DNA from 2 places in the Actinoplanes sp. 13 genome. Region 1 is predicted to be linked to the other one. Evidence: riboswitches for the same ligand, from Rfam matches in the RefSeq annotation. Region 1 holds a riboswitch; the other holds the start of a gene.
The links. Region 1 has a riboswitch for cyclic di-GMP ahead of AC0NH5_RS31390 (hypothetical protein). Riboswitches for the same ligand answer to the same signal wherever they lie in the genome.
Positions count from the first base shown of each region.

Region 2: it holds a riboswitch for cyclic di-GMP, as region 1 does, so the genes downstream of both, AC0NH5_RS00375 (Calx-beta domain-containing protein) here and AC0NH5_RS31390 (hypothetical protein) in region 1, are expected to answer to the same signal.

Region 1 covers NZ_JBVYOQ010000021.1:93,685-102,858, reverse strand. The annotation lists gene AC0NH5_RS31415 (thiazole synthase) at 1-454, shown strand, start outside; partial or broken gene AC0NH5_RS31410 (thiamine phosphate synthase) at 448-1,002, shown strand; gene thiD (bifunctional hydroxymethylpyrimidine kinase/phosphomethylpyrimidine kinase) at 1,146-1,913, shown strand; gene thiC (phosphomethylpyrimidine synthase ThiC) at 1,985-3,514, shown strand; gene AC0NH5_RS31395 (DUF5305 family protein) at 3,524-5,737, opposite strand; gene AC0NH5_RS31390 (hypothetical protein) at 5,827-6,270, opposite strand; cyclic di-GMP riboswitch class I at 6,287-6,361, opposite strand; gene AC0NH5_RS31385 (ribonuclease domain-containing protein) at 6,562-6,981, opposite strand; gene AC0NH5_RS31380 (hypothetical protein) at 7,099-8,652, opposite strand.
Region 2 covers NZ_JBVYOQ010000001.1:82,859-92,032, reverse strand. The annotation lists gene AC0NH5_RS00380 (Calx-beta domain-containing protein) at 1-3,039, shown strand, start outside; cyclic di-GMP riboswitch class I at 3,277-3,357, shown strand; gene AC0NH5_RS00375 (Calx-beta domain-containing protein) at 3,373-6,627, shown strand; gene AC0NH5_RS00370 (ABC transporter ATP-binding protein) at 6,687-8,642, opposite strand; gene AC0NH5_RS00365 (ABC transporter ATP-binding protein) at 8,701-9,174, opposite strand, start outside.

The DNA of each region.
Region 1 (9,174 bases):
CCTGCTGCCGGACGGCGTCGAGCTGCTGCGGGCGGCGGAGATGCTGGTCCTCGACGGGTTCACGGTCCTGCCGTACACCAGCGACGATCCCATCCTGGCCCGTCGCCTGGCCGACGCGGGCTGTGCCGCGGTGATGCCGGCGGGCTCGCCGATCGGCTCCGGCCTGGGCATCTCCAACCCGCACCACATCGAGCTGATCCGGCAGAACGTCGACGTGCCGGTGGTGCTCGACGCCGGCATCGGCACCGCCTCGGACGCCGCGCTCGCGATGGAACTCGGCTGCGACGCGGTGCTCATCGCCAGCGCGATCACCCGCGCGGACGACCCGGCGGCGATGGCGACGGCGATGCGGCACGCGGTCGCGGCCGGCCGGCTGGCCCGGTCGGCGGGGCGCATCCCACGGCGCTTCCACGCCGTCGCGTCCACTCCGGACGAAGGGATCCCGGTGTGGTGACGCCCGGCGGGCTCGTCGTGCTCACCGACCGGCGGTCCGCTGCCGGGCCGTTGATCGAGGTGGTCCGGGCGGCGGTCCGCGGCGGCGCCGCCTGGGTCGTTCTCCGGGAACGCGATCTTGCGTACGACCTGCGCACCGCTCTCGCCCGGCGCCTCCGTGACGTGCTGCCGGCCGATCGGTTGATCGTGGCCGGACCGGATCCGCTCGGCGGCTCTGCCGTGCATCTCGCCGGGGCCGATCCGCTGCCGCCGGAGGTCCCGCTGGTGGGGCGGTCGTGGCACGGCAGCGAGGAGCTGTCCGAAGTGGATTACGTGACCGTGTCGCCGGTCTATGCGACCGAGTCCAAACCGGGGTACGGGCCGGCGCTCGGGGCGGCGGGGGCCGCCGAGCTGCGCGCGCCCGTGCCCTGGCTCGCACTCGGTGGCATCGGGTCGGCGGCGCGGGCCGCGGAGTGCGCCGCCGCGGGGGCGGCCGGGATCGCGGTGATGGGAGCGGTGATGCGGTCGCCCGACCCGGAGCGCACCGCCCGTGAGCTGGCCTCAGCCTTCCGATCCGCCGCGCCTTCCCGCCCTGCGCCGGCGGGCTTTAAAAGTAGTTCCCGGGCGGCCGAGGCAGACCTGGGCGGCTCCCCGGCTGGTGTCGGACGGGGTGGGACAGCCGTGCAGACCGATCGGGGGAGACGGGAGTTGTGATGACGCCTCGAGTGGTGTTGACGATCGCGGGCTCGGACTCCGGCGGCGGTGCCGGGATCCAGGCGGATCTGAAGACGTTCGCGGCGCTGGGCGCGTACGGGACGTCGGTGCTCACGGCGATCACGGCGCAGAACACGCTGGGCGTCACGGCCATCCACCCGGTGCCGGCGGAGACTGTGGCGGCGCAGCTGGACGCGGTCCTCACGGACCTGCCGGTGGCGGCCGTCAAGGTCGGGATGATCTCGGATCCGGCGGTGGCGAAGGTGATCGCCTCCCGGGCCGCGGAACTGCCGAACCTGGTCGTCGACCCGGTGCTGGTGGCCACGGCGGGGAGCCGGTTGGGAGAAGCGTCGGTGGTGGGAGTGCTTTGCGCGTACCCCTGCGTGCTGACCCCGAACCGGCACGAAGCCGGCGCCCTCCTCGGCCGGGTGATCGAGACGGCCGAGGAGATGGTGTCGGCGGCAGCCGAGCTCGCGGCGCTCGGGCCGCGGGCGGTCGTGGTGACCGGCAGCGAGCTGGCGCTGGACGTGCTGCATTTCGAGGGGGAGACCGTGCTGCTGCCCGGCGATCCGGTGGCGACGGTGAACAACCACGGGTCGGGGTGCACGTTCTCGTCGGCGATCGCGGTGCGGCTCGCCGAGGGTGATTCCGTGCCGGCCGCGGTCCGGGCCGCGAAGTCCTATGTCCGCCGCGGACTCGTCGGTGGCAGCGCCTGGCGATTGGGCGCGGGCCCCGGTCCGCTGGACCACTTCGGCTGGTCCGTCTAACAGGCTCCGGCAGGCGTTGTCGTAATCCTTTGCTGCCGTCTTGTGCCGGTTTCGTCACTATCTGGGGAGGTATGTCCATGCGACGCAAGGTCTACGTCGAAGGAACCCGTCCGGACATCCGGGTGCCGTTCACCGAAGTGGTGCTGACCGGCGACAACCCGCCGGTGCGGCTCTACGACACGTCCGGGCCGGGCAGCGACCCGTCAGCCGGGCTGCCGCCGCTGCGCAAACCGTGGCGGACCGGGCGCACCCAACTGGCGTCCGCCCGCGCCGGCATCGTCACGCCCGAGATGGAGTTCGCCGCGACCCGCGAGGGGGTGTCGCCCGACCTGGTGCGCGACGAGATCGCGGCGGGCCGGGCGGTGCTGCCGGCCAACGTCAACCACCCGGAGTCAGAACCGATGATCATCGGGTCGAAGTTCCTGGTGAAGGTCAACGCGAACATCGGCACGTCGGCGGTCACCTCGTCGGTCGAGGAAGAGGTCGAAAAGCTGACCTGGGCGACGCGCTGGGGCGCCGACACCGTGATGGATCTGTCGACCGGGCCGCGGATCCACGAGACGCGGGAGGCGATCGTACGGAACTCGCCGGTGCCGATCGGAACCGTGCCGATCTATCAGGCGCTGGAAAAGGTCAACGGCGACCCGCTGCGCCTCACCTGGGAGATCTTCCGGGAAACCGTGATCGAACAGGCCGAGCAGGGCGTCGACTACATGACGATCCACGCGGGGGTGCTGCTCGCCTACGTGCCGATGGCCGCCGAACGGGTCACCGGAATCGTGTCGCGCGGCGGGTCGATCATGGCGGCGTGGTGCCTCGCCGAACACCGGGAGAACTTCCTCTACACACACTTCCGCGAGCTGTGCGAGATCTTCCGGGAGTACGACATCACGTTCTCCCTCGGTGACGGGCTGCGGCCCGGATCGATCGCGGACGCCAACGACGAGGCGCAGTTCGCGGAACTGCGCACGCTCGGCGAACTGACACACATCGCCTGGGAGTACGACGTGCAGGTGATGGTCGAAGGGCCCGGCCACGTGCCCATGCACAAGATCAAGGAAAACGTGGATCTGCAGGTCGAGCTGTGCGGGGGAGCGCCGTTCTACACGCTCGGGCCGCTGGCCACCGACATCGCGCCCGCCTACGACCACATCACGTCGGCCATCGGCGCGGCGATGATCGGATGGTTCGGGACGGCGATGCTGTGTTACGTCACCCCCAAGGAACACCTGGGGCTCCCCAACAAGGACGACGTCAAAGCGGGAATGATCGCCTACAAGATCGCGGCGCATGCGGCGGACCTGGCGAAGGGGCATCCGGGAGCTCAGGAATGGGACGACGCGCTGTCCCGGGCGCGATTCGACTTCCGCTGGGAGGACCAGTTCGAACTGGCGCTGGACCCCGGAACGGCCCGCGCCTACCACGATGAGACGCTGCCTGCGGCGCCCGCCAAAACGGCGCACTTCTGCTCCATGTGCGGGCCGAAGTTCTGCTCCATGAAGATCAGCCACGAGCTGCGGGCGGCGGGGATGAAAGCCAAGTCGTCGGAGTTCGTGGATGCGGGCGGGCGGGTCTACCTGCCGGTGACGCCCGCGTCGTAGGCCCGGGTTCTAACGGGTGGGCGGGCGCTTGGACGGCGGCAGGAAGTCGAAGATGGCGGGATGCTTGCTGTCGTCGTCCGGGTGGTGCTCGCCGGTGGGGGCGATCTGCTCGTTGCGGGCGGCCAGGTCCTCCACCGCTTCCCGTTCTGTTTCCGCGGGGGTCGCCGTTTCGGCGGGGGTCGCCGTTTCGGCGGGGGTCGCCTTGCGGGGGGACGGCTTGCGGCGGGGGGCACGCTTCTTCGGCTCGGGTGGAAGGCCTGCGGATTGTGGCGGAGTGTCGGCTTCCGGGGTGGCTGAGGGCGGGGCAGGTTTCTGTTTCGGGCGGCGGGCTCGTTTCGCGGGGGCGGCTTTGGTGGCCGTCTTTGCCTCCGGTATCTGAAGGTCCGGTGTTATCGGCTCGGCCTTTTGCAGATCGGCGGCCTCGCTATCCGCTTCTTGTTTCTCAGCGGCTTCCGGGGGCTTCTCCGGGCTTTCCTGTGCCTGCGGGGCTTTCTGTGCCTGCGGGGCTTTCTGTGCCTGCGGGGCTTCCTGTGCCTGGCTTTCCTTTGCCTGCTGGGCTTCCTGTGCTTGCTGGGCTTCCTGTGCCTGGGCTTCCTGTGCCTGCGGAACGGGGAGCTCCGGGGCGGCGGGCAAGGCGGCTGCGGAAACCGGAGCGGAGACGGGGGCGGAACGGCGTACCGGGGAAGTAGGTTCGGTCCGAGCTGTTTCCGCTGTGATCGGCTCCGGTGCGGGTGGTGTGATCCGATAGCGATAGGTGATGCCGTCGTCCCGGACCACGAAGTCGTCGGCGCCGTCGGGACGGGTCCAGGTCAGGATCATCTGGCCGTAGCGTTCGGCCAGCTTCACCAGGGCCGGGAACGTGTCGACGAGGACGACCGGCTTGCCGGGCGGGCTGGCCATCGGCTCGACCGGAACCAGCAGGTGCGGATAGCGCCGCTCGATCTGCGCGCGGGTCCGCAACGGGACGTGACGCAGAGCCGTCATGGCGATGAGGATCGCGCCGACGATGGCGACCAGCAGGAGATAGACGGCGTATCGGCGGGCTTCCGGCGCATTGAGAAGGTCGTACCCGAAAGCGCCGATCTTGCGATCCCGAACCGAGGTTCCCGCGTTGGTCGCGGTGGAGCCCTCGACGGTCAACGTATCCGCGCCGCCGGCGAGCGTGAGCGCCAGCGGAGCCAGATTGAGCGGAAGCTGCGGGGCGAAACTGGAGCCGTCGCCGTGCTCGACCCGCGCGGTCACCGCCAACGCGACCGCGCCCATGTCGGCGCCGATCGCCTTGCCGGCATCCACGGCGCGCTTCTCCAGAGCGGGAAGATCCAGCTGAACGGTGTCGGTGTAGGCGCTCGTGGCGAACTGCTTCTCCTGTGACAACTGCAGGGTCGTGTGCCAGCCGTTCTGCGCGGAGAGGCGGGCGTCGACCTTCATCCGGCCGGGTTCGCCGGTGTAGTTCATCCGCAGGGTGACCAGATTGGCGAGCTTCCGGAAAACCGGGTCGGGGGAGTAGACGGTGGTGCCGTCGTACGCGGCGGACCGTGGAACCTCGGCGGAATAGGAGAAAGTCATCGACTCGCCGGCCTTGCCGGTGCTGGTCACCGTTTCGGTGGCCGGCTTCATGAAACCGAGAACCCCGAGCCCCAGCCCGATGACGCCGCAGAGCGCGGTGACGACGGCCAGGATGCGGAGGGCGGGATGTAAGCGGTTGACCGCCTTGATCACGGTCGCCGCTGCCGCCCAGGACCCGCCGCTCCCCCCAGACATGCCCTTCACTTTCTTCTTCCGGCGACCGCGAGGTACGTCGCGGCGACTCCTGGCTGTAGCCGTACCACCGCTCACGAACAGAAAGCCGAGCATCCCCAGACCGGTGGGGCTGAGAAACGGCTGTAGCCAGACACCGCCGTCAGGGATGTGTAAAAACGCCCGCCCGATCAATTCCTTTGCCGTGGGTGTCAGCGGGTCGCTGGAAGCGTTGTTATCTCCTTTGAGGACAAATCCTGAGTCGGCATCACCGGAGATGATCCGATGCAGCACCTCCACCTGCCCGCCAGACCCATGGTATGCGGCGATCTGCCCCACTTCGTAGGATTCCGCCTTCAGAACGACTACTAGATCTCCAGCGTGATAGGTGGGCTGCATGCTGACGCCATGGGTCACGACGTAGGAGACGCGATGGGTTCCGATGGCCCACGCGCCAATGGCCGCCATCATGATGATGGCGGCCATTGCGATGATGCGTCCAGAGCGTCGGATCAGGCCCCCCGATCAGCTTCCACTGATGCAGAATGCCAGGTCAGCGCCCCGGGTGGAGGGGCTTAGGCGACGACGATCTGCATGCCGCCCAGGCGGCTGTAGTAGTTGGCCTGCACGTGGCCGCTGTCGGCGGTGAGTGCCGTTACGCACGTGACAGTCGTGCCGCTGACGGCCGGGCAGTAGAACTGGTCGGCCACGTTGGTGTCTCCGTAGGCGCCGCCACTCGGCGTCAAGGTGACGGCCTTGCCGTTGGCCGCGCTGTCGCTGAAGGTGATCGTCACGCCGTTGACCTGCGTCTTTGCGGCGCCGTCCGCGAAGGAGTACACGATGGCGTTGATGGTTGCGCCGGTCACGGTCTGGGAGACCGTGCCACCGATGAACTGGGTGGTGGTCGCGGTGCCGCTCCCCGCCAGGGCGAGGCCGGAGTTGGCGGTGAAGGCGGTGCTGCCGGCGGCAACGACGCCAGCGACGGCCACGCCGCCCAGCAGCTGCATCATGTTACGCATATTTGTTCTCCCCTTGGTCGGTAGTCCAGCCAGCCGCGTGGGCTCTGTGGCTTTGCGTCCCCGGTTCGCACCGGGTTTGCCTTTGTCGGCCGAGCGGATGCTCGATTTGCTTACGCCAGGTTGTTCGGTTGTGGGCCACCACGGCTAAGCCTTAGGGCGAGGTATTTTTCGGAATTCCGCACCTGAGCCCGTGCAGGGTGCTATCGGGTTGCAGCGGTCGCCGGGAAACCGGGCAGACACGAACGCGGCGGCTGTCCGGAGACAGCCGCCGCGGGATGCGCGTCAGCGCTGTTACAGCTTGTAGAAGGTCACGTAGTGATCCGGGGTGAAGTATGCGACGCGGGTGCTGCGGTTGACGACGATCCGGTAGGCGTCACGCGCCGCCCCTCGGTTGCGGGAGTAGACGTCGTACTCGCCGTAGGTGGCGGACGGCAGTTGACCCTCGCGGTTGTAGAAGCGGCCGCCGGTGTAGTTGTAGTTGCCGTACGGCCAGGAGTACCAGCCGGCGGTGGTCGGCCAGCCGAGCGACGCCCAGCCGGTGAAGGCGGTGCGCGCGGCTGAGCAGCGGCTGATGGTGCAGCTGTTGTACACGGCGGCGTGGGCGGCGGCGGTGTGGGTGGGCGCCACCACGGCGGGGGCGACCAGCGTGGTGCCGGTGAAGGCGAGGACCAGGGCGAGACCGGAGAGGAACCGGCCGAGGCGGGACGTCATGCTGATCGGACTCCGATGCCGTCGAGGAGATGAGACCCGGACATCGACCATCGTCAACGGGTGGGCGTTTCCGTGGTACCTCCTGGTCTGATCATTCCACCGGTGTTCAGCGATGATTCAGGAATTGCCGAGTCCGTTGACCCAGTCGACATATTCGGAGTCGCCGCGGCGGTTGCGGTCCGGCGGAAGAATCGCGTCCGGTGACAGTGCGGCGCGCTGTGCCGAGGCGGCGGTCCGGGGGTGCTCGGCGGTGTCGATGCCGGTCCGCGGGCCGGGCTGGGCGGCGGCGAACCCGTTGAACGGCGGCGTCGCCGCGGGCGGCGGGTTCTCCTCGGAGGCGTCCCGAGTGCGCCAGCCGCGCCGCAGGCTCGCCGCCACACCACCGCCGGACTGCCCACGCTGACCGGAGAACCGCGGCTCCCCGGACGCACCCGGCTGCCCGGCGACACCGGGCGCCGCCTGCTGGCCGGCAAAAGGCGGCACGGCGGGCGGCACGGCTGGCGAGCCGGCGGGCGGCACGGCCTGCGGGCCGGCGGGCGGGCTGAACGGCGTACCCGTACCAGAGGAGAAGGGTGACGGAACCGCCTTGGCCGGGGTGCTGTTGGCCAGGTCCGCAAGCGGATGCGGCCGGTCCGGCGCGGTGAGGACGCCGGTGTCCGAGGGGCGCAGCTGCGCCTCCGGGCGCTGCGCGGCAGCCTCGGCGACCGCGGCGATCGCCGACTGGCTCGGCGCCTGCCGCTGGGGCAGCGGCAGGGTGTCCTGGGGCAGTGAGCCGGACGGGGTCTCACCCGGCTCGCCGGGCTCCTCGGCGCGGTCGGCCGAGGGGGCGCCGCGCGTGACGGCGGCCAGCACCGAGCCGAGCACGCCGGCGCCGCTGGCGATCATCGCTGCCCAGTACGGATTGAGGGAGAAGCCGGCCGCGGTCTGCCTGGGCCCGGCGATCAGGTAGGCGACTGTGAGCACCGCCGGCCCGGCGAGGCCGGTGAGGGCGACGGCGAGCGTGGACCTGCGGCGGCTGCGGGCGACCCAGCCGAGGATCAGCCCGGAGAGCAGGGCGAGGGCGGGCATGGTGACGAACGGGGTGTGCTCCACGACGGCGGCCGGGATCAGGCTGCCTTCGAGGACGCCGAGCCGGGGCGCCACCGGGGTGCGGCCGGGCAGGAGCGACGGCACGACCGAGACCAGCGCGACGATCCAGACCAGGACGGACAGGGTGGCCAGGCTCCAGCGGGCCCCGACCTTGGCGGCGGCGGACCAGGCGGCGAAGATGCCGAGCGCGGCGGCGAGGCCGGCGCAGACACCGATAACGAACACCGGTCGTACGCCGTCGATCTGCGCGGAGCGGGCGGGTTGCATGGTGAGCGGGAGGACGGCGAGCGCGCCGAGACCGGCGGAGAATCCCATCGCGAGGGCGCCGACGGTGCCCACCGGCTGCGGCCGCCACCGGGGTCGCAGGCCGGTGCCGACGATCGCGCCGAGCGCGGCAGCGGTCATCGTGATCCAGGCGACCCAGGCCAGCTGAGCAGTCCACTGATCACGCAGGGTGACGTCGAGGTCGAGGTCCAGGCGCACCATGCCGAGCCCGTAGGCGATGCCGAGTTGACCCGCGCCGACCACTGCCGCTGCCACGGCGGTCGAGGCCAACAGCTTCACCCAGCTCCGAAATGCCATGCCGGGCACGTTACGGAATGTTCCGCGCAACACGCCAGTCCACCGCCCAGTTCTTAAGAAAGCCTAAAGTCACGATCTTGATACATCGATGAGCGTCGTTCACCTTTCACCACGGTGAGTGACTTGCGGGCGACATACGGATCAATTTGCCAGCCGTCCGTCCGCAGTGGACACTGTGCGACGCGCACAGCGAGTCCGTCGCTTCCCGTCAATCCTTGCGAACGTGAGAGCGAACGTGAGTCGCAGTCGAAATCGAGGCCGCGGGACGGAATTCCCACATAGTGGTTGGAATCGCGAAGGTGTTCAGTGACCGTGCAGTTACGGATGGTTGCGGGTGAGGCATTCGTGCACGTCAACGCCGGGAGCGGTGCCGGGACCCGCCTCCGCGCGCGGTTATCACTGCGACAGCCGTGCGTTTTCCAGGAGGATCCAGACTTCCCAAAGGGACCGGCGTTCTGATGAAATCGCCGCCGTGCCGAAAACGGCGCGGGCCTTGCTGCGGGCACCGGACGGGGCCGGACC
Region 2 (9,174 bases), on a different contig from region 1:
ATCGTCTTCGGGGCGGCACCGACGGTCGCCGAGGAGGCCGGTGCTGCGGCCATGCCGGTCGGCCTCAGCTGGCACGGTCTCAGCGGCAACGTCGCCACCTCGACGGAGAAGACGATCACCGCCCGCGTGGACACGGTGGACGACACGGCGGAGGAGCCGGGCGACTACACCGCCATCACGAGCGGCACGGTGACGTTCGAGCCGAACGACGTCGCCGAGAACATTCCGGTGACGCTCTTCGACGACCAGGTGCACGAGGTGACCGAGGCCTTCGACGTCGCCCTGTCCGCGCCCACCGGGGGTGCCACCATACCGGTCGGTGATGCGCCGGTCACTGTCACGGACACTACCGACGCCAAGCCCACCTACACGGTCTCGGCCGAGACCGTGAACGAGGGCGGCACAGCCACTGTCACGGTCGAGCTGGCCACTCCGGCGGCAGCCGACATCCCGCTGACCGTGTCCGTGGTGGACGGCACCGCTACCCGCGGCGACATGGCCGAAGGCGGCGACGACTTCAGTACCCCGACCGCCGCGATGACGGTCCTGAAGGATGCCCGGACCGCGACTGTGCAGGTGGCGACGCTGAACGACAACGCGTACGAGGGCCCGGAGACCGCCCTCGTCCGAGTCACCCGCGACAACGCGGACCACGCGGCCGGCGGCCCGGTCGACGGCACGCTGACCATCAACGACACCGATCCGGTCCCGGCGATCACCTTGAACACGGTCGAGGACGCCGAGGGTGCCACGGTGAACGTCACCGCGACGCCGGACGGTCTCGCCCAGCGCGCCATGAACTACACGGTCACCGCTGCCGGCGACGCCGGCGGCGGAGCGAACGCGGCCGAGGGCGGCGACTTCACCGCCACGCTGTCCGGCGCGATCGCCGGCGGCACGGCCGCGAGCACACCGGTGCCGTTCGGGACGATCGCCCTGAACCCGGACACGGTCGACGAGCCGATCGAGACCATCAAGGTCACCGCCCGGAACGACTCCGCGACCACCGCCGACGCCACTTCCGCCTACCGCGTCACCGATGACCCGGCGGACCTGCCCCCGACGGTGTCGGTCGGCTCGACCTCGGTCAGTGAATACTCGCCTTCGGCTTCCGTCCCGGTGACCCTCGCCTTCGGTGGTGGCAACGCCGCCACCTCCACCGAGCAGGCCGTGTCGGTCACCTACCAGGTGAACCCCGAGACCGCCTCCTCGGCCGACATCGGCACGCCGTCGCCGGCCAGTCCGCTCGTCGTCGCCGGTGGTGCATCCGGGGGAACGATCGAGATCCCGATCGTCAACGACCAGGCCGTCGAATCGACCGAGACCTTCCAGGTGGTCGCCACTCAGGTGAGCCCGGCGGGCGCCACCATCGGCACCGCCGCGGGGACGGTGAGCATCACCGACAACGATGTGAACCAACTGCCCCCGGCGGAAGGCGGAGGCGGGGACGGCGTCGTCGTGCCGTCGTTCTCGGTCGCGAGCACCGCATCGGCCGGGGAGGGTTCGGGTCCGGCCACCGTCGGGGTGACCCTGGACGCCGCGGCCACCAACGATGTCGACCTCACCGTGGTGGCCACCGAAGGCACCGCCACCGACGCGGCCAGCGGGCTCGGTGGGGACGACTACGACCCGCCCGCCACCACCTTGCGCATCCCGAAGGGCGGCCGTAGCGCGATCGTGACGATCCCGGTCCGGCAGGACACCGTCTTCGAGGGGGACGAGAACGCCCGGATCACCGTCGCGCTCGCTGCCGGGGAGCGGGACGCCAGTGGCGCAGCGCAGTCGGCCACCGTCACCGTCGTCGACGACGACCCCCGGCCCACGCTCGACCTGGTGGCTGTCACCGCCGCGGAGGGGCAGACCATCGAGGTCCGCGGAACCGTCACCGGAACAGCGCAACGCGAGCTCGATCTGGGCGGCACCGCCGCTGTGGCCCAGGACGAGGCGGACGACTCCGCGGAGCCCGGCGACTATGACCTCACCGGCTTGGACAACGTGCTCCCCGCCGGGACGCCGAGCGGCAGTGTGGTCAACCTCGGAACCATCCGTCTGAACGACGACACCGTCGATGAGAACGCGGAGAGTATCCCGCTCGGCCTCGGCGGGTCCCGGGTGGAGTACCGGATCGCGGACGACCCGCTCGACGTCTCGCCGACCGTTTCGATCAGCGACGAGGCCACCCGGGAGAGCGCCGGAGCGGCCGAGCTGGCCGTCTCTCTGAACTTCGCCGGCGGCACCACCGGAACCGAGCGCTCCATCGCGGTGCCATGGCGCACGATCGCCGGTACCGCCGACGCGGGCAAGGACTTCACCGCGTCGAGCGGCACGGTCCGGTTCACGCCGCCGGTCACCGCGACGACCATCTCGGTGCCGCTGCTCAAGGACAACCGCAACGAGTCGGAGCAGGCCTTCACCGTGCAGCTGGGGACGGCGCAACCCGCCGACGTGGCCGTCACCCGGGCGAAGGGCACGGTCACCGTCGCGGACGACGACAAGGCCAAGGCGCCTACCCTGAACGTCCCGTCCTCGGTCACCGGCACCACGCGGCTGGCCGTCACGGGGGCGGCGGGCGCCGGCGCCACCGTCGAGATGCTCAGCGCTCCCGGAACGTCCGGCGGCACGTGGCGGGTCGTCTACACCACTGAGGCCGACGACAACGGCGACTTCACGTTCCGGCCGAACTTCACCATGGGTTACCGGCTCATGGTCCGTGCCGACGGGCTGACCTCACCGGTCCGCCTGCTCCAGGTCCGGCAGGAGCCGGCCCTGGCGGTCGCCTCCAACGCCCGTGGCACGGCGACTGTGAAGGTCGCCGGTGACCCGGACCGGCAGGGCCAGTCCGTGACCGTGCAGCGGCAGGTCAGCGGTGACTGGCAGACCGTCGCCACCGGCCGCCTCGATTCCGAGGGCACCTTCGTCACAGTCCAGCGCGGACTGCGGACGGGCAGCACCTACTCGTTCCGGGCGGTGGTCGGCGCTACCCCATCGCTGGGCATCCTCGCCGGCGTTTCGCCGACCCGGCAGGTCCGGGTTCGGTAGTCGATCAGCTGAGTGAAGGGCGGTCCGTTCGGGCCGCCCTTCACCCGTTTCACGGCCGTCCCGAGGGGGTCGTTACAGGTCATGTGAAGGTTTTTATACCGAAAAACGTGATCCGCCGGTAACAGGCCGATACGCCAGTTAGATTACGGAAGGCGTCGCCTCACACGGACCTTCGGATCCGTGTCTGCGCTGCTGAAGGCCGGTTTCGGCCGGCGCCCCCACCGCCCCAAGGTGCGGTACCCGAACAGGCAAACCCGTCGTGAGGCGGGGACGCAAAGCCAGGGGCCTCCCCGCTGGAGAGGTTGCCCAGCCGCCGAAGGAGTTAGGAAGAGAATGCGTCATCGACCAATCCAAGCGGCGCCGCGAGAGCGGGTGCCGTTCACGCTCTGGGGACCCAGCCGGATGCGGAAGGTTCTCGCCGGCCTCGCTGCCTCGGCTGTGGGTCTCGTCCCCGCGATGCTGATCACCACTCCGGCGCACGCGGCCGGGAACGTCAGCGATCTGACCATCTCCGACGCCGGTAACTGGGAGGGCGGAACCCTTCGGTTCACCCTCACCTACACGGGCTCGCTGCCGGCCACCTACAGCGTCGCCACCGCCGACGCGTCGGCCGCGTCCGCTAGCGACTACACCCAGCGGAGCGCCGGAAACATCTCGTTCCCCGGCACCGGTGGCAACAACACCGTGGTCGTCTCGGTCGCCACGGCAGCCGATGCTGACGTCGCGGACGAGACCTTCCTTCTGACGGCGACGGGTGACGACGGCACCAAGTCGGGCACCGGAACGATCTGGGCGGCGAGCGCCTACCCGAACTACACCCTCACCGGTCCGACGGAGGCGGTGACGGAGACCGCGATCACGTCGGGCGCCGGCACCTCCCAGAAGCGCGTCACGATCACTGCGACGATCGACACGGCGATGCCGCACGACGTCACCATTCCGATGGCGACGGCAGTGGCTGCCAGCCGGGCCACCAACTTGCAGGCCAGGTCCGATGGCAGTACGTTGCGTGACTTCTCGGCCCTGCCGGCTTCCGCTGCGATCGTGATTCCCGCGTACCAGTACACCGGGAGCATCGACGTCGAGCTCTTCGACGACGCGCTTGACGAAGAGGACACCCAGTACTTCCGGGTCCAGCAGGCGAGCGTACCGCTCGGCGCGGCGACCAACGTGACGCCGGTCGAAGTCGCTGTCACCGACGACGACACGGCGCCGACCGTGAAGATCGGCGACGCCCCGGCCGCGACCGAGGCCGCGGTCGTCAGGTTCCCGCTCACCCTGTCCGCGCCCACGGAGAAGACGGTCACCGTGGACTGGGAGTCCGCGGACGGCACCAACCTCTCCGGCTCCAACGCGGCCACGTCTGCCGACTACACCGCGGTAGTCACCGGTGTCGGTGTGGGCCGGGTGACCATCCCGCAGTACACGACGACCAAGACGGCCGATCTCACATCGGTTACCGACACCACGTTCGAAGGGCCGGAGAACGTCCGGGCTCGTCTTACCGCCGCCAGCGGTGCCACGCTGGGCACGCCGACCATCGGCACCGGCGTCATCAACGACGACGACGCGGCGACTGCGGGCCCGATCGTCACGCTCACCCCGACCACGGTCCAGGAGGGCGACTCCGGCGAGAACGTCCGGAAGCTCGCTGTGACGGTCACGAACGCCACCTACCCGACGCCGGTCAAGATCGACTGGAAGACCAAGGACGGCACCGCCAAGGCGGGTTCGGACTACAAGGCCGGTGAGGGAAGCTTCACCATCCCGGCCAACACGAGCACGGCGACCTGGACCCAGGACATCCCGATCACCGTCCTGGGCGACAAGGTGCTGGAGGGGGCCGAGGGCTTCGCCGTCACCCTGTCCAGCACGACCGCGACCATCCGCAACCCGGGTGACGTGGCCATGACCCTCACCGAAGCCACCGAGGGCGACGAGAAGCCTGTCTTCAACGTGGGCGACGTCTCGGTGACCGAGGGCAACACCGGCACCACCATGGCGAAGATCCCGATCTCGCTGAGCGGGGCCTCCCCGACGGACACCGTCTTCACCTCGACGTTCACCGCGGCCAGCGCGGTCGAGGGCGGCTCCCTGGCCGGCGACAACGACTACGACCTGCCGGCCGACACCACCGCCACCATCAAGGCCGGCGAGACGACCGGGTACCTGAACATCCCGATCAACGGTGACACCGTCTACGAGCGGGACCAGCAGTTCAGCGTCGCGATCACCACGGCGAGCACCGACGTCACCGCCACCGACACGGCTTTCGTCAAGCACGTCTCGCGGGTCAGCATCGGCAACGACGACGCCCAACCCTCGCTGACCTTCACCACCGGCAACGTGACCGAGGGGCAGTCGACCCAGGTCACCGGCACGATCGTCGGTGTCTCGGAGTACCCGTACAACCTCGGCCTGACCGTGGGTGGCGGCACTCCGAACCCGGCCACGCCGGGCACCGACTTCAAGGCGCCCGACGCTCTGCCCACCACGACGATCAGCGTCGCCCGCGGGGCCACGGGTGCGCTGACCACCATGAACGGCGCCTACACCTGGACGTTCGCCGCTCTCGAGGACACCATCGACGAGCCGACCGAGGCGTTCACCGTCACGGCCAACGAGACGACCGGTGTGCCGACCGGCTTCACCCCGTCCGCCGGCACCTACAAGATCGCCGACGATCCGCTGGACCTGCCGCCGGCGGTCTCCATCGGGGACGCCTGGATCAACGAGAAGGAAGGCTCGGTCGACGTTCCCATCGATCTGACCTTCACCGGTGAGGCGACCTCGACCACGCAGACGGTCACCGTCCCGTTCTGGACCCAGGACGGCACGGCCAAGGCGGGCTCGGACTACAAGGCGGTCAAGGGCACGCTCCAGATCCCGCCGGGTTCCATGAAGTGGACCGTCAAGGTTCCGCTCATCAACGACTGGGACGTCGAGGGCGACGAGACCTTCACGGTCCGGATCGGCAACGTCGGCCCGTTGGGCTCCTCGGTGATCACCGGCGACGCCACCGTCACGATCAAGTCGGACGACACGCACAACCCGGTCACGCCGACCATCAGCGTCACCGGACCGGCCAAGGGCACCGGCAACGCGACCATCACCGGCAAGGCCGCGGCGAACGCCGAGGTCGAGCTCTGGGGTGCTCCGATCGCCGGCAAGGGTGCGCTGAAGTGGCTGGTCAACGGCAAGGCCGACGCCGGCGGCAACTACCGGTTCACCCGCGCCATCTCCACGGGCTACCGGTTCGCCGTCCAGTCCCACGAGATCAACTCCGCGGAGCGGAGCGTCAAGATCACGCAGGACCCGGCCTTCACGGTCAGCTCCACCAAGGGCAAGGTCACGCTGAACGTCACCGGCAACCCGAAGGCCGCCGGCCAGTCGGTCATCGTGCAGCGCCTGAGCGGCGGCAAGTGGGTCAACACCGCCTGGAAGGGCACCACCACGGCCACTGGCTGGAAGGGCACCTTCACCGCCAAGTCGGGCACCAAGTGGACGCTGCGGGCGTTCGTCGCCGGTAACACCGGCGCCGGCATCAACCCGGGCTACTCGGGCCAGAAGGCCATCACCATCAAGTAAGTCGAAGCAGCGACGTGACGGGGGCGGCCGGCCGGCCGCCCCCGTTCCGTATGGGCAGATCAGTCGATCTCGACCGCCTGCGCGAACTGCGCCGAGTAGAGCCGCGCATACGCCCCGTCCGCCGCGATCAGCTCATCGTGCGTGCCCTGTTCGACGATCGATCCGTTCTCCATCACCAGGATCACGTCGGCGTCGCGGATCGTCGACAGCCGGTGGGCGATCACGAAGCTGGTCCGGCCGGTGCGCAAGTTGCCCATGGCCCGCTGGATCAGCACCTCGGTCCGGGTGTCGACGGAGCTGGTCGCCTCGTCGAGGATCAGGATGCTCGGCTCGGCGAGGAACGCCCGCGCGATGGTGATCAGCTGTTTCTGGCCGGCGCTGACGTTCGAGCCCTCTTCGTCGATCTTCGTGTCGTACCCGTCCGGCAGGGTCCGCACGAAACCGTCGACGTGTGCGGCCTCGGCCGCCTGCTGGATCAGCTCCGCAGAAGCGGAGTCGGCGCCGTAGGCGAGGTTCTCCGAGATGGTCCCGCCGAACAGCCAGGTGTCCTGGAGCACCATCCCGATCTGCTCGCGCAGCTGTTCCCGGGGCATGGACGCGATGTCCACCCCGTCCAGCGTGATCCGGCCCGAGGTCACGTCGTAGAACCGCATCAGCAGGTTGACCAGCGTCGTCTTGCCGGCTCCGGTGGGGCCGACGATCGCCACGGTCTGCCCCGGCTCGACAGCCAGCGACAGGTTCTCGATGAGCGGCTTGTCGGGCAGGTAGCGGAACGACACGTTCTCGAACGCGATCCGCCCCCGCACCGTCCCCAGGTCGACCGGGGCCGGATCCGGCGACTGCTCCGGGGCGTCCAGCAGCGCGAACACCCGTTCCGCCGACGCGACACCGGACTGCACCAGGTTCGCCATGCTGGCCACCTGGGTGAGCGGCTGGCTGAACTGCCGGGAGTACTGGATGAAGGCCTGCACCTCGCCCAGCGACAGCGTGCCCGAGGCCACGCGCAGGCCGCCGACGACGGCCACCAGCACGTAGTTCAGGTTCGAGATGAACATCATGGCCGGCTGGATCAGGCCGGAGATGAACTGGGCGCGGAAGCTGGAGGCGTACAGCCGGTCGTTGTGCTCCTCGAACACCGCGGCGGCCTCCTGCTGGCGCCCGAAGACCTTGACCAGCGCGTGCCCGGTGAACATCTCCTCGATGTGCCCGTTCAGCTTCCCGGTGGTCTTCCACTGTGCGACGAACTGCGGCTGCGACCGTTTGCCGATCACCGTGGTCAGCCATATCGAGACCGGCACGGTGACCAGTGCGATCAGCGCGAGCAGCGGCGAGATCCAGAACATCACGCCGAGCACCCCGACGATCATCAGCAGGGCGGTGACCAGCTGCGCGAACGTCTGCTGCAGGGTCTGCGCGATGTTGTCCGTGTCGTTGGTGGCGCGGCTCAGCACCTCACCGCGCGACTGCTGATCGAAATATGACAGCGGCAGGCGTCCGAGCTTCGCCTCGACCTGGTTGCGCAGGTCGAGGACGGCGGACTGGACGGCCTTCGCGGTGAGCCGGCCCTGCAGTACGCCGAAGACCCAGGCGCCGAGGTAGATCACCACCACCCAGGCGAGGATCTGGCCGAGCCGGGTGAAGTCCACCCCCTGCCCCGGGATCACGTCCACTCCGGAGAGCAGGTCGGCCTGGTTGTTCTCGCCTCGGGCGCGGAGCCCGGCGATCGCCTCCTCCTTGGTGACGCCGGGCTGGAGCATCCGCCCGATCACGCCGGAGAAGATCACGTCAGTGGCGCGGCCGAGCAGATAGGGCCCGAGCACCGAGAGGAAGACGCTGCCGACGCCGAAGAGCAGCACGAACGCGACGGTGATCCGTTGCGGTCGGAGCATGCCGAGCAGTCGCTTGGTCGAGCCTTTGAAGTCCTGGAGTTTCTCCGGCGGTCCGCCGGCCATCATCATCCGGGCCGCGGGCGGTCCGGCGGGCGGTGGTCCGGGCCGGCGGGTGGGCGCGGTCATGCGGATCCTCCATCACGAAGCAGGAACCTGGGGGGTACGACCGGAGCGTGATCGTTCGTCATGCCGCCGCCTCCGCCGCGGTCAGCTGGGAGAGCACGATCTCGCGATAGGTCGGGTTCGACTCCATCAGCTCGTCGTGGGTGCCGGTCCCGGCGACCTTGCCGTCGTCGAGCACGACGATCCGGTCGGCGTCCCGGATGGTGCTGACCCGCTGCGCCACGATCACCACGGTCGCGTCCGCGATGTAGGCGGTCAGCGCCGCCCGCAGAGCCGCGTCCGTCGCGTAGTCCAGCGCCGAGAACGAGTCGTCGAACAGGTAGATCTCCGGCCGGTGCACGAGGGCGCGGGCGATCGCCAGCCGCTGCCGCTGACCGCCCGACACGTTGGTGCCGCCCTGCGCGATCGGCGCCTCGAGCTGTCCCTCCATCTGCTCGACGAACTCCCTGGCCTGGGCGACCTCCAGGGCCTCCCAGAGCTCGTCGTCGGTGGCGTCCGGGTTGCCGTAGCGCAGGTTGGAGGCGACGGTGCCGCT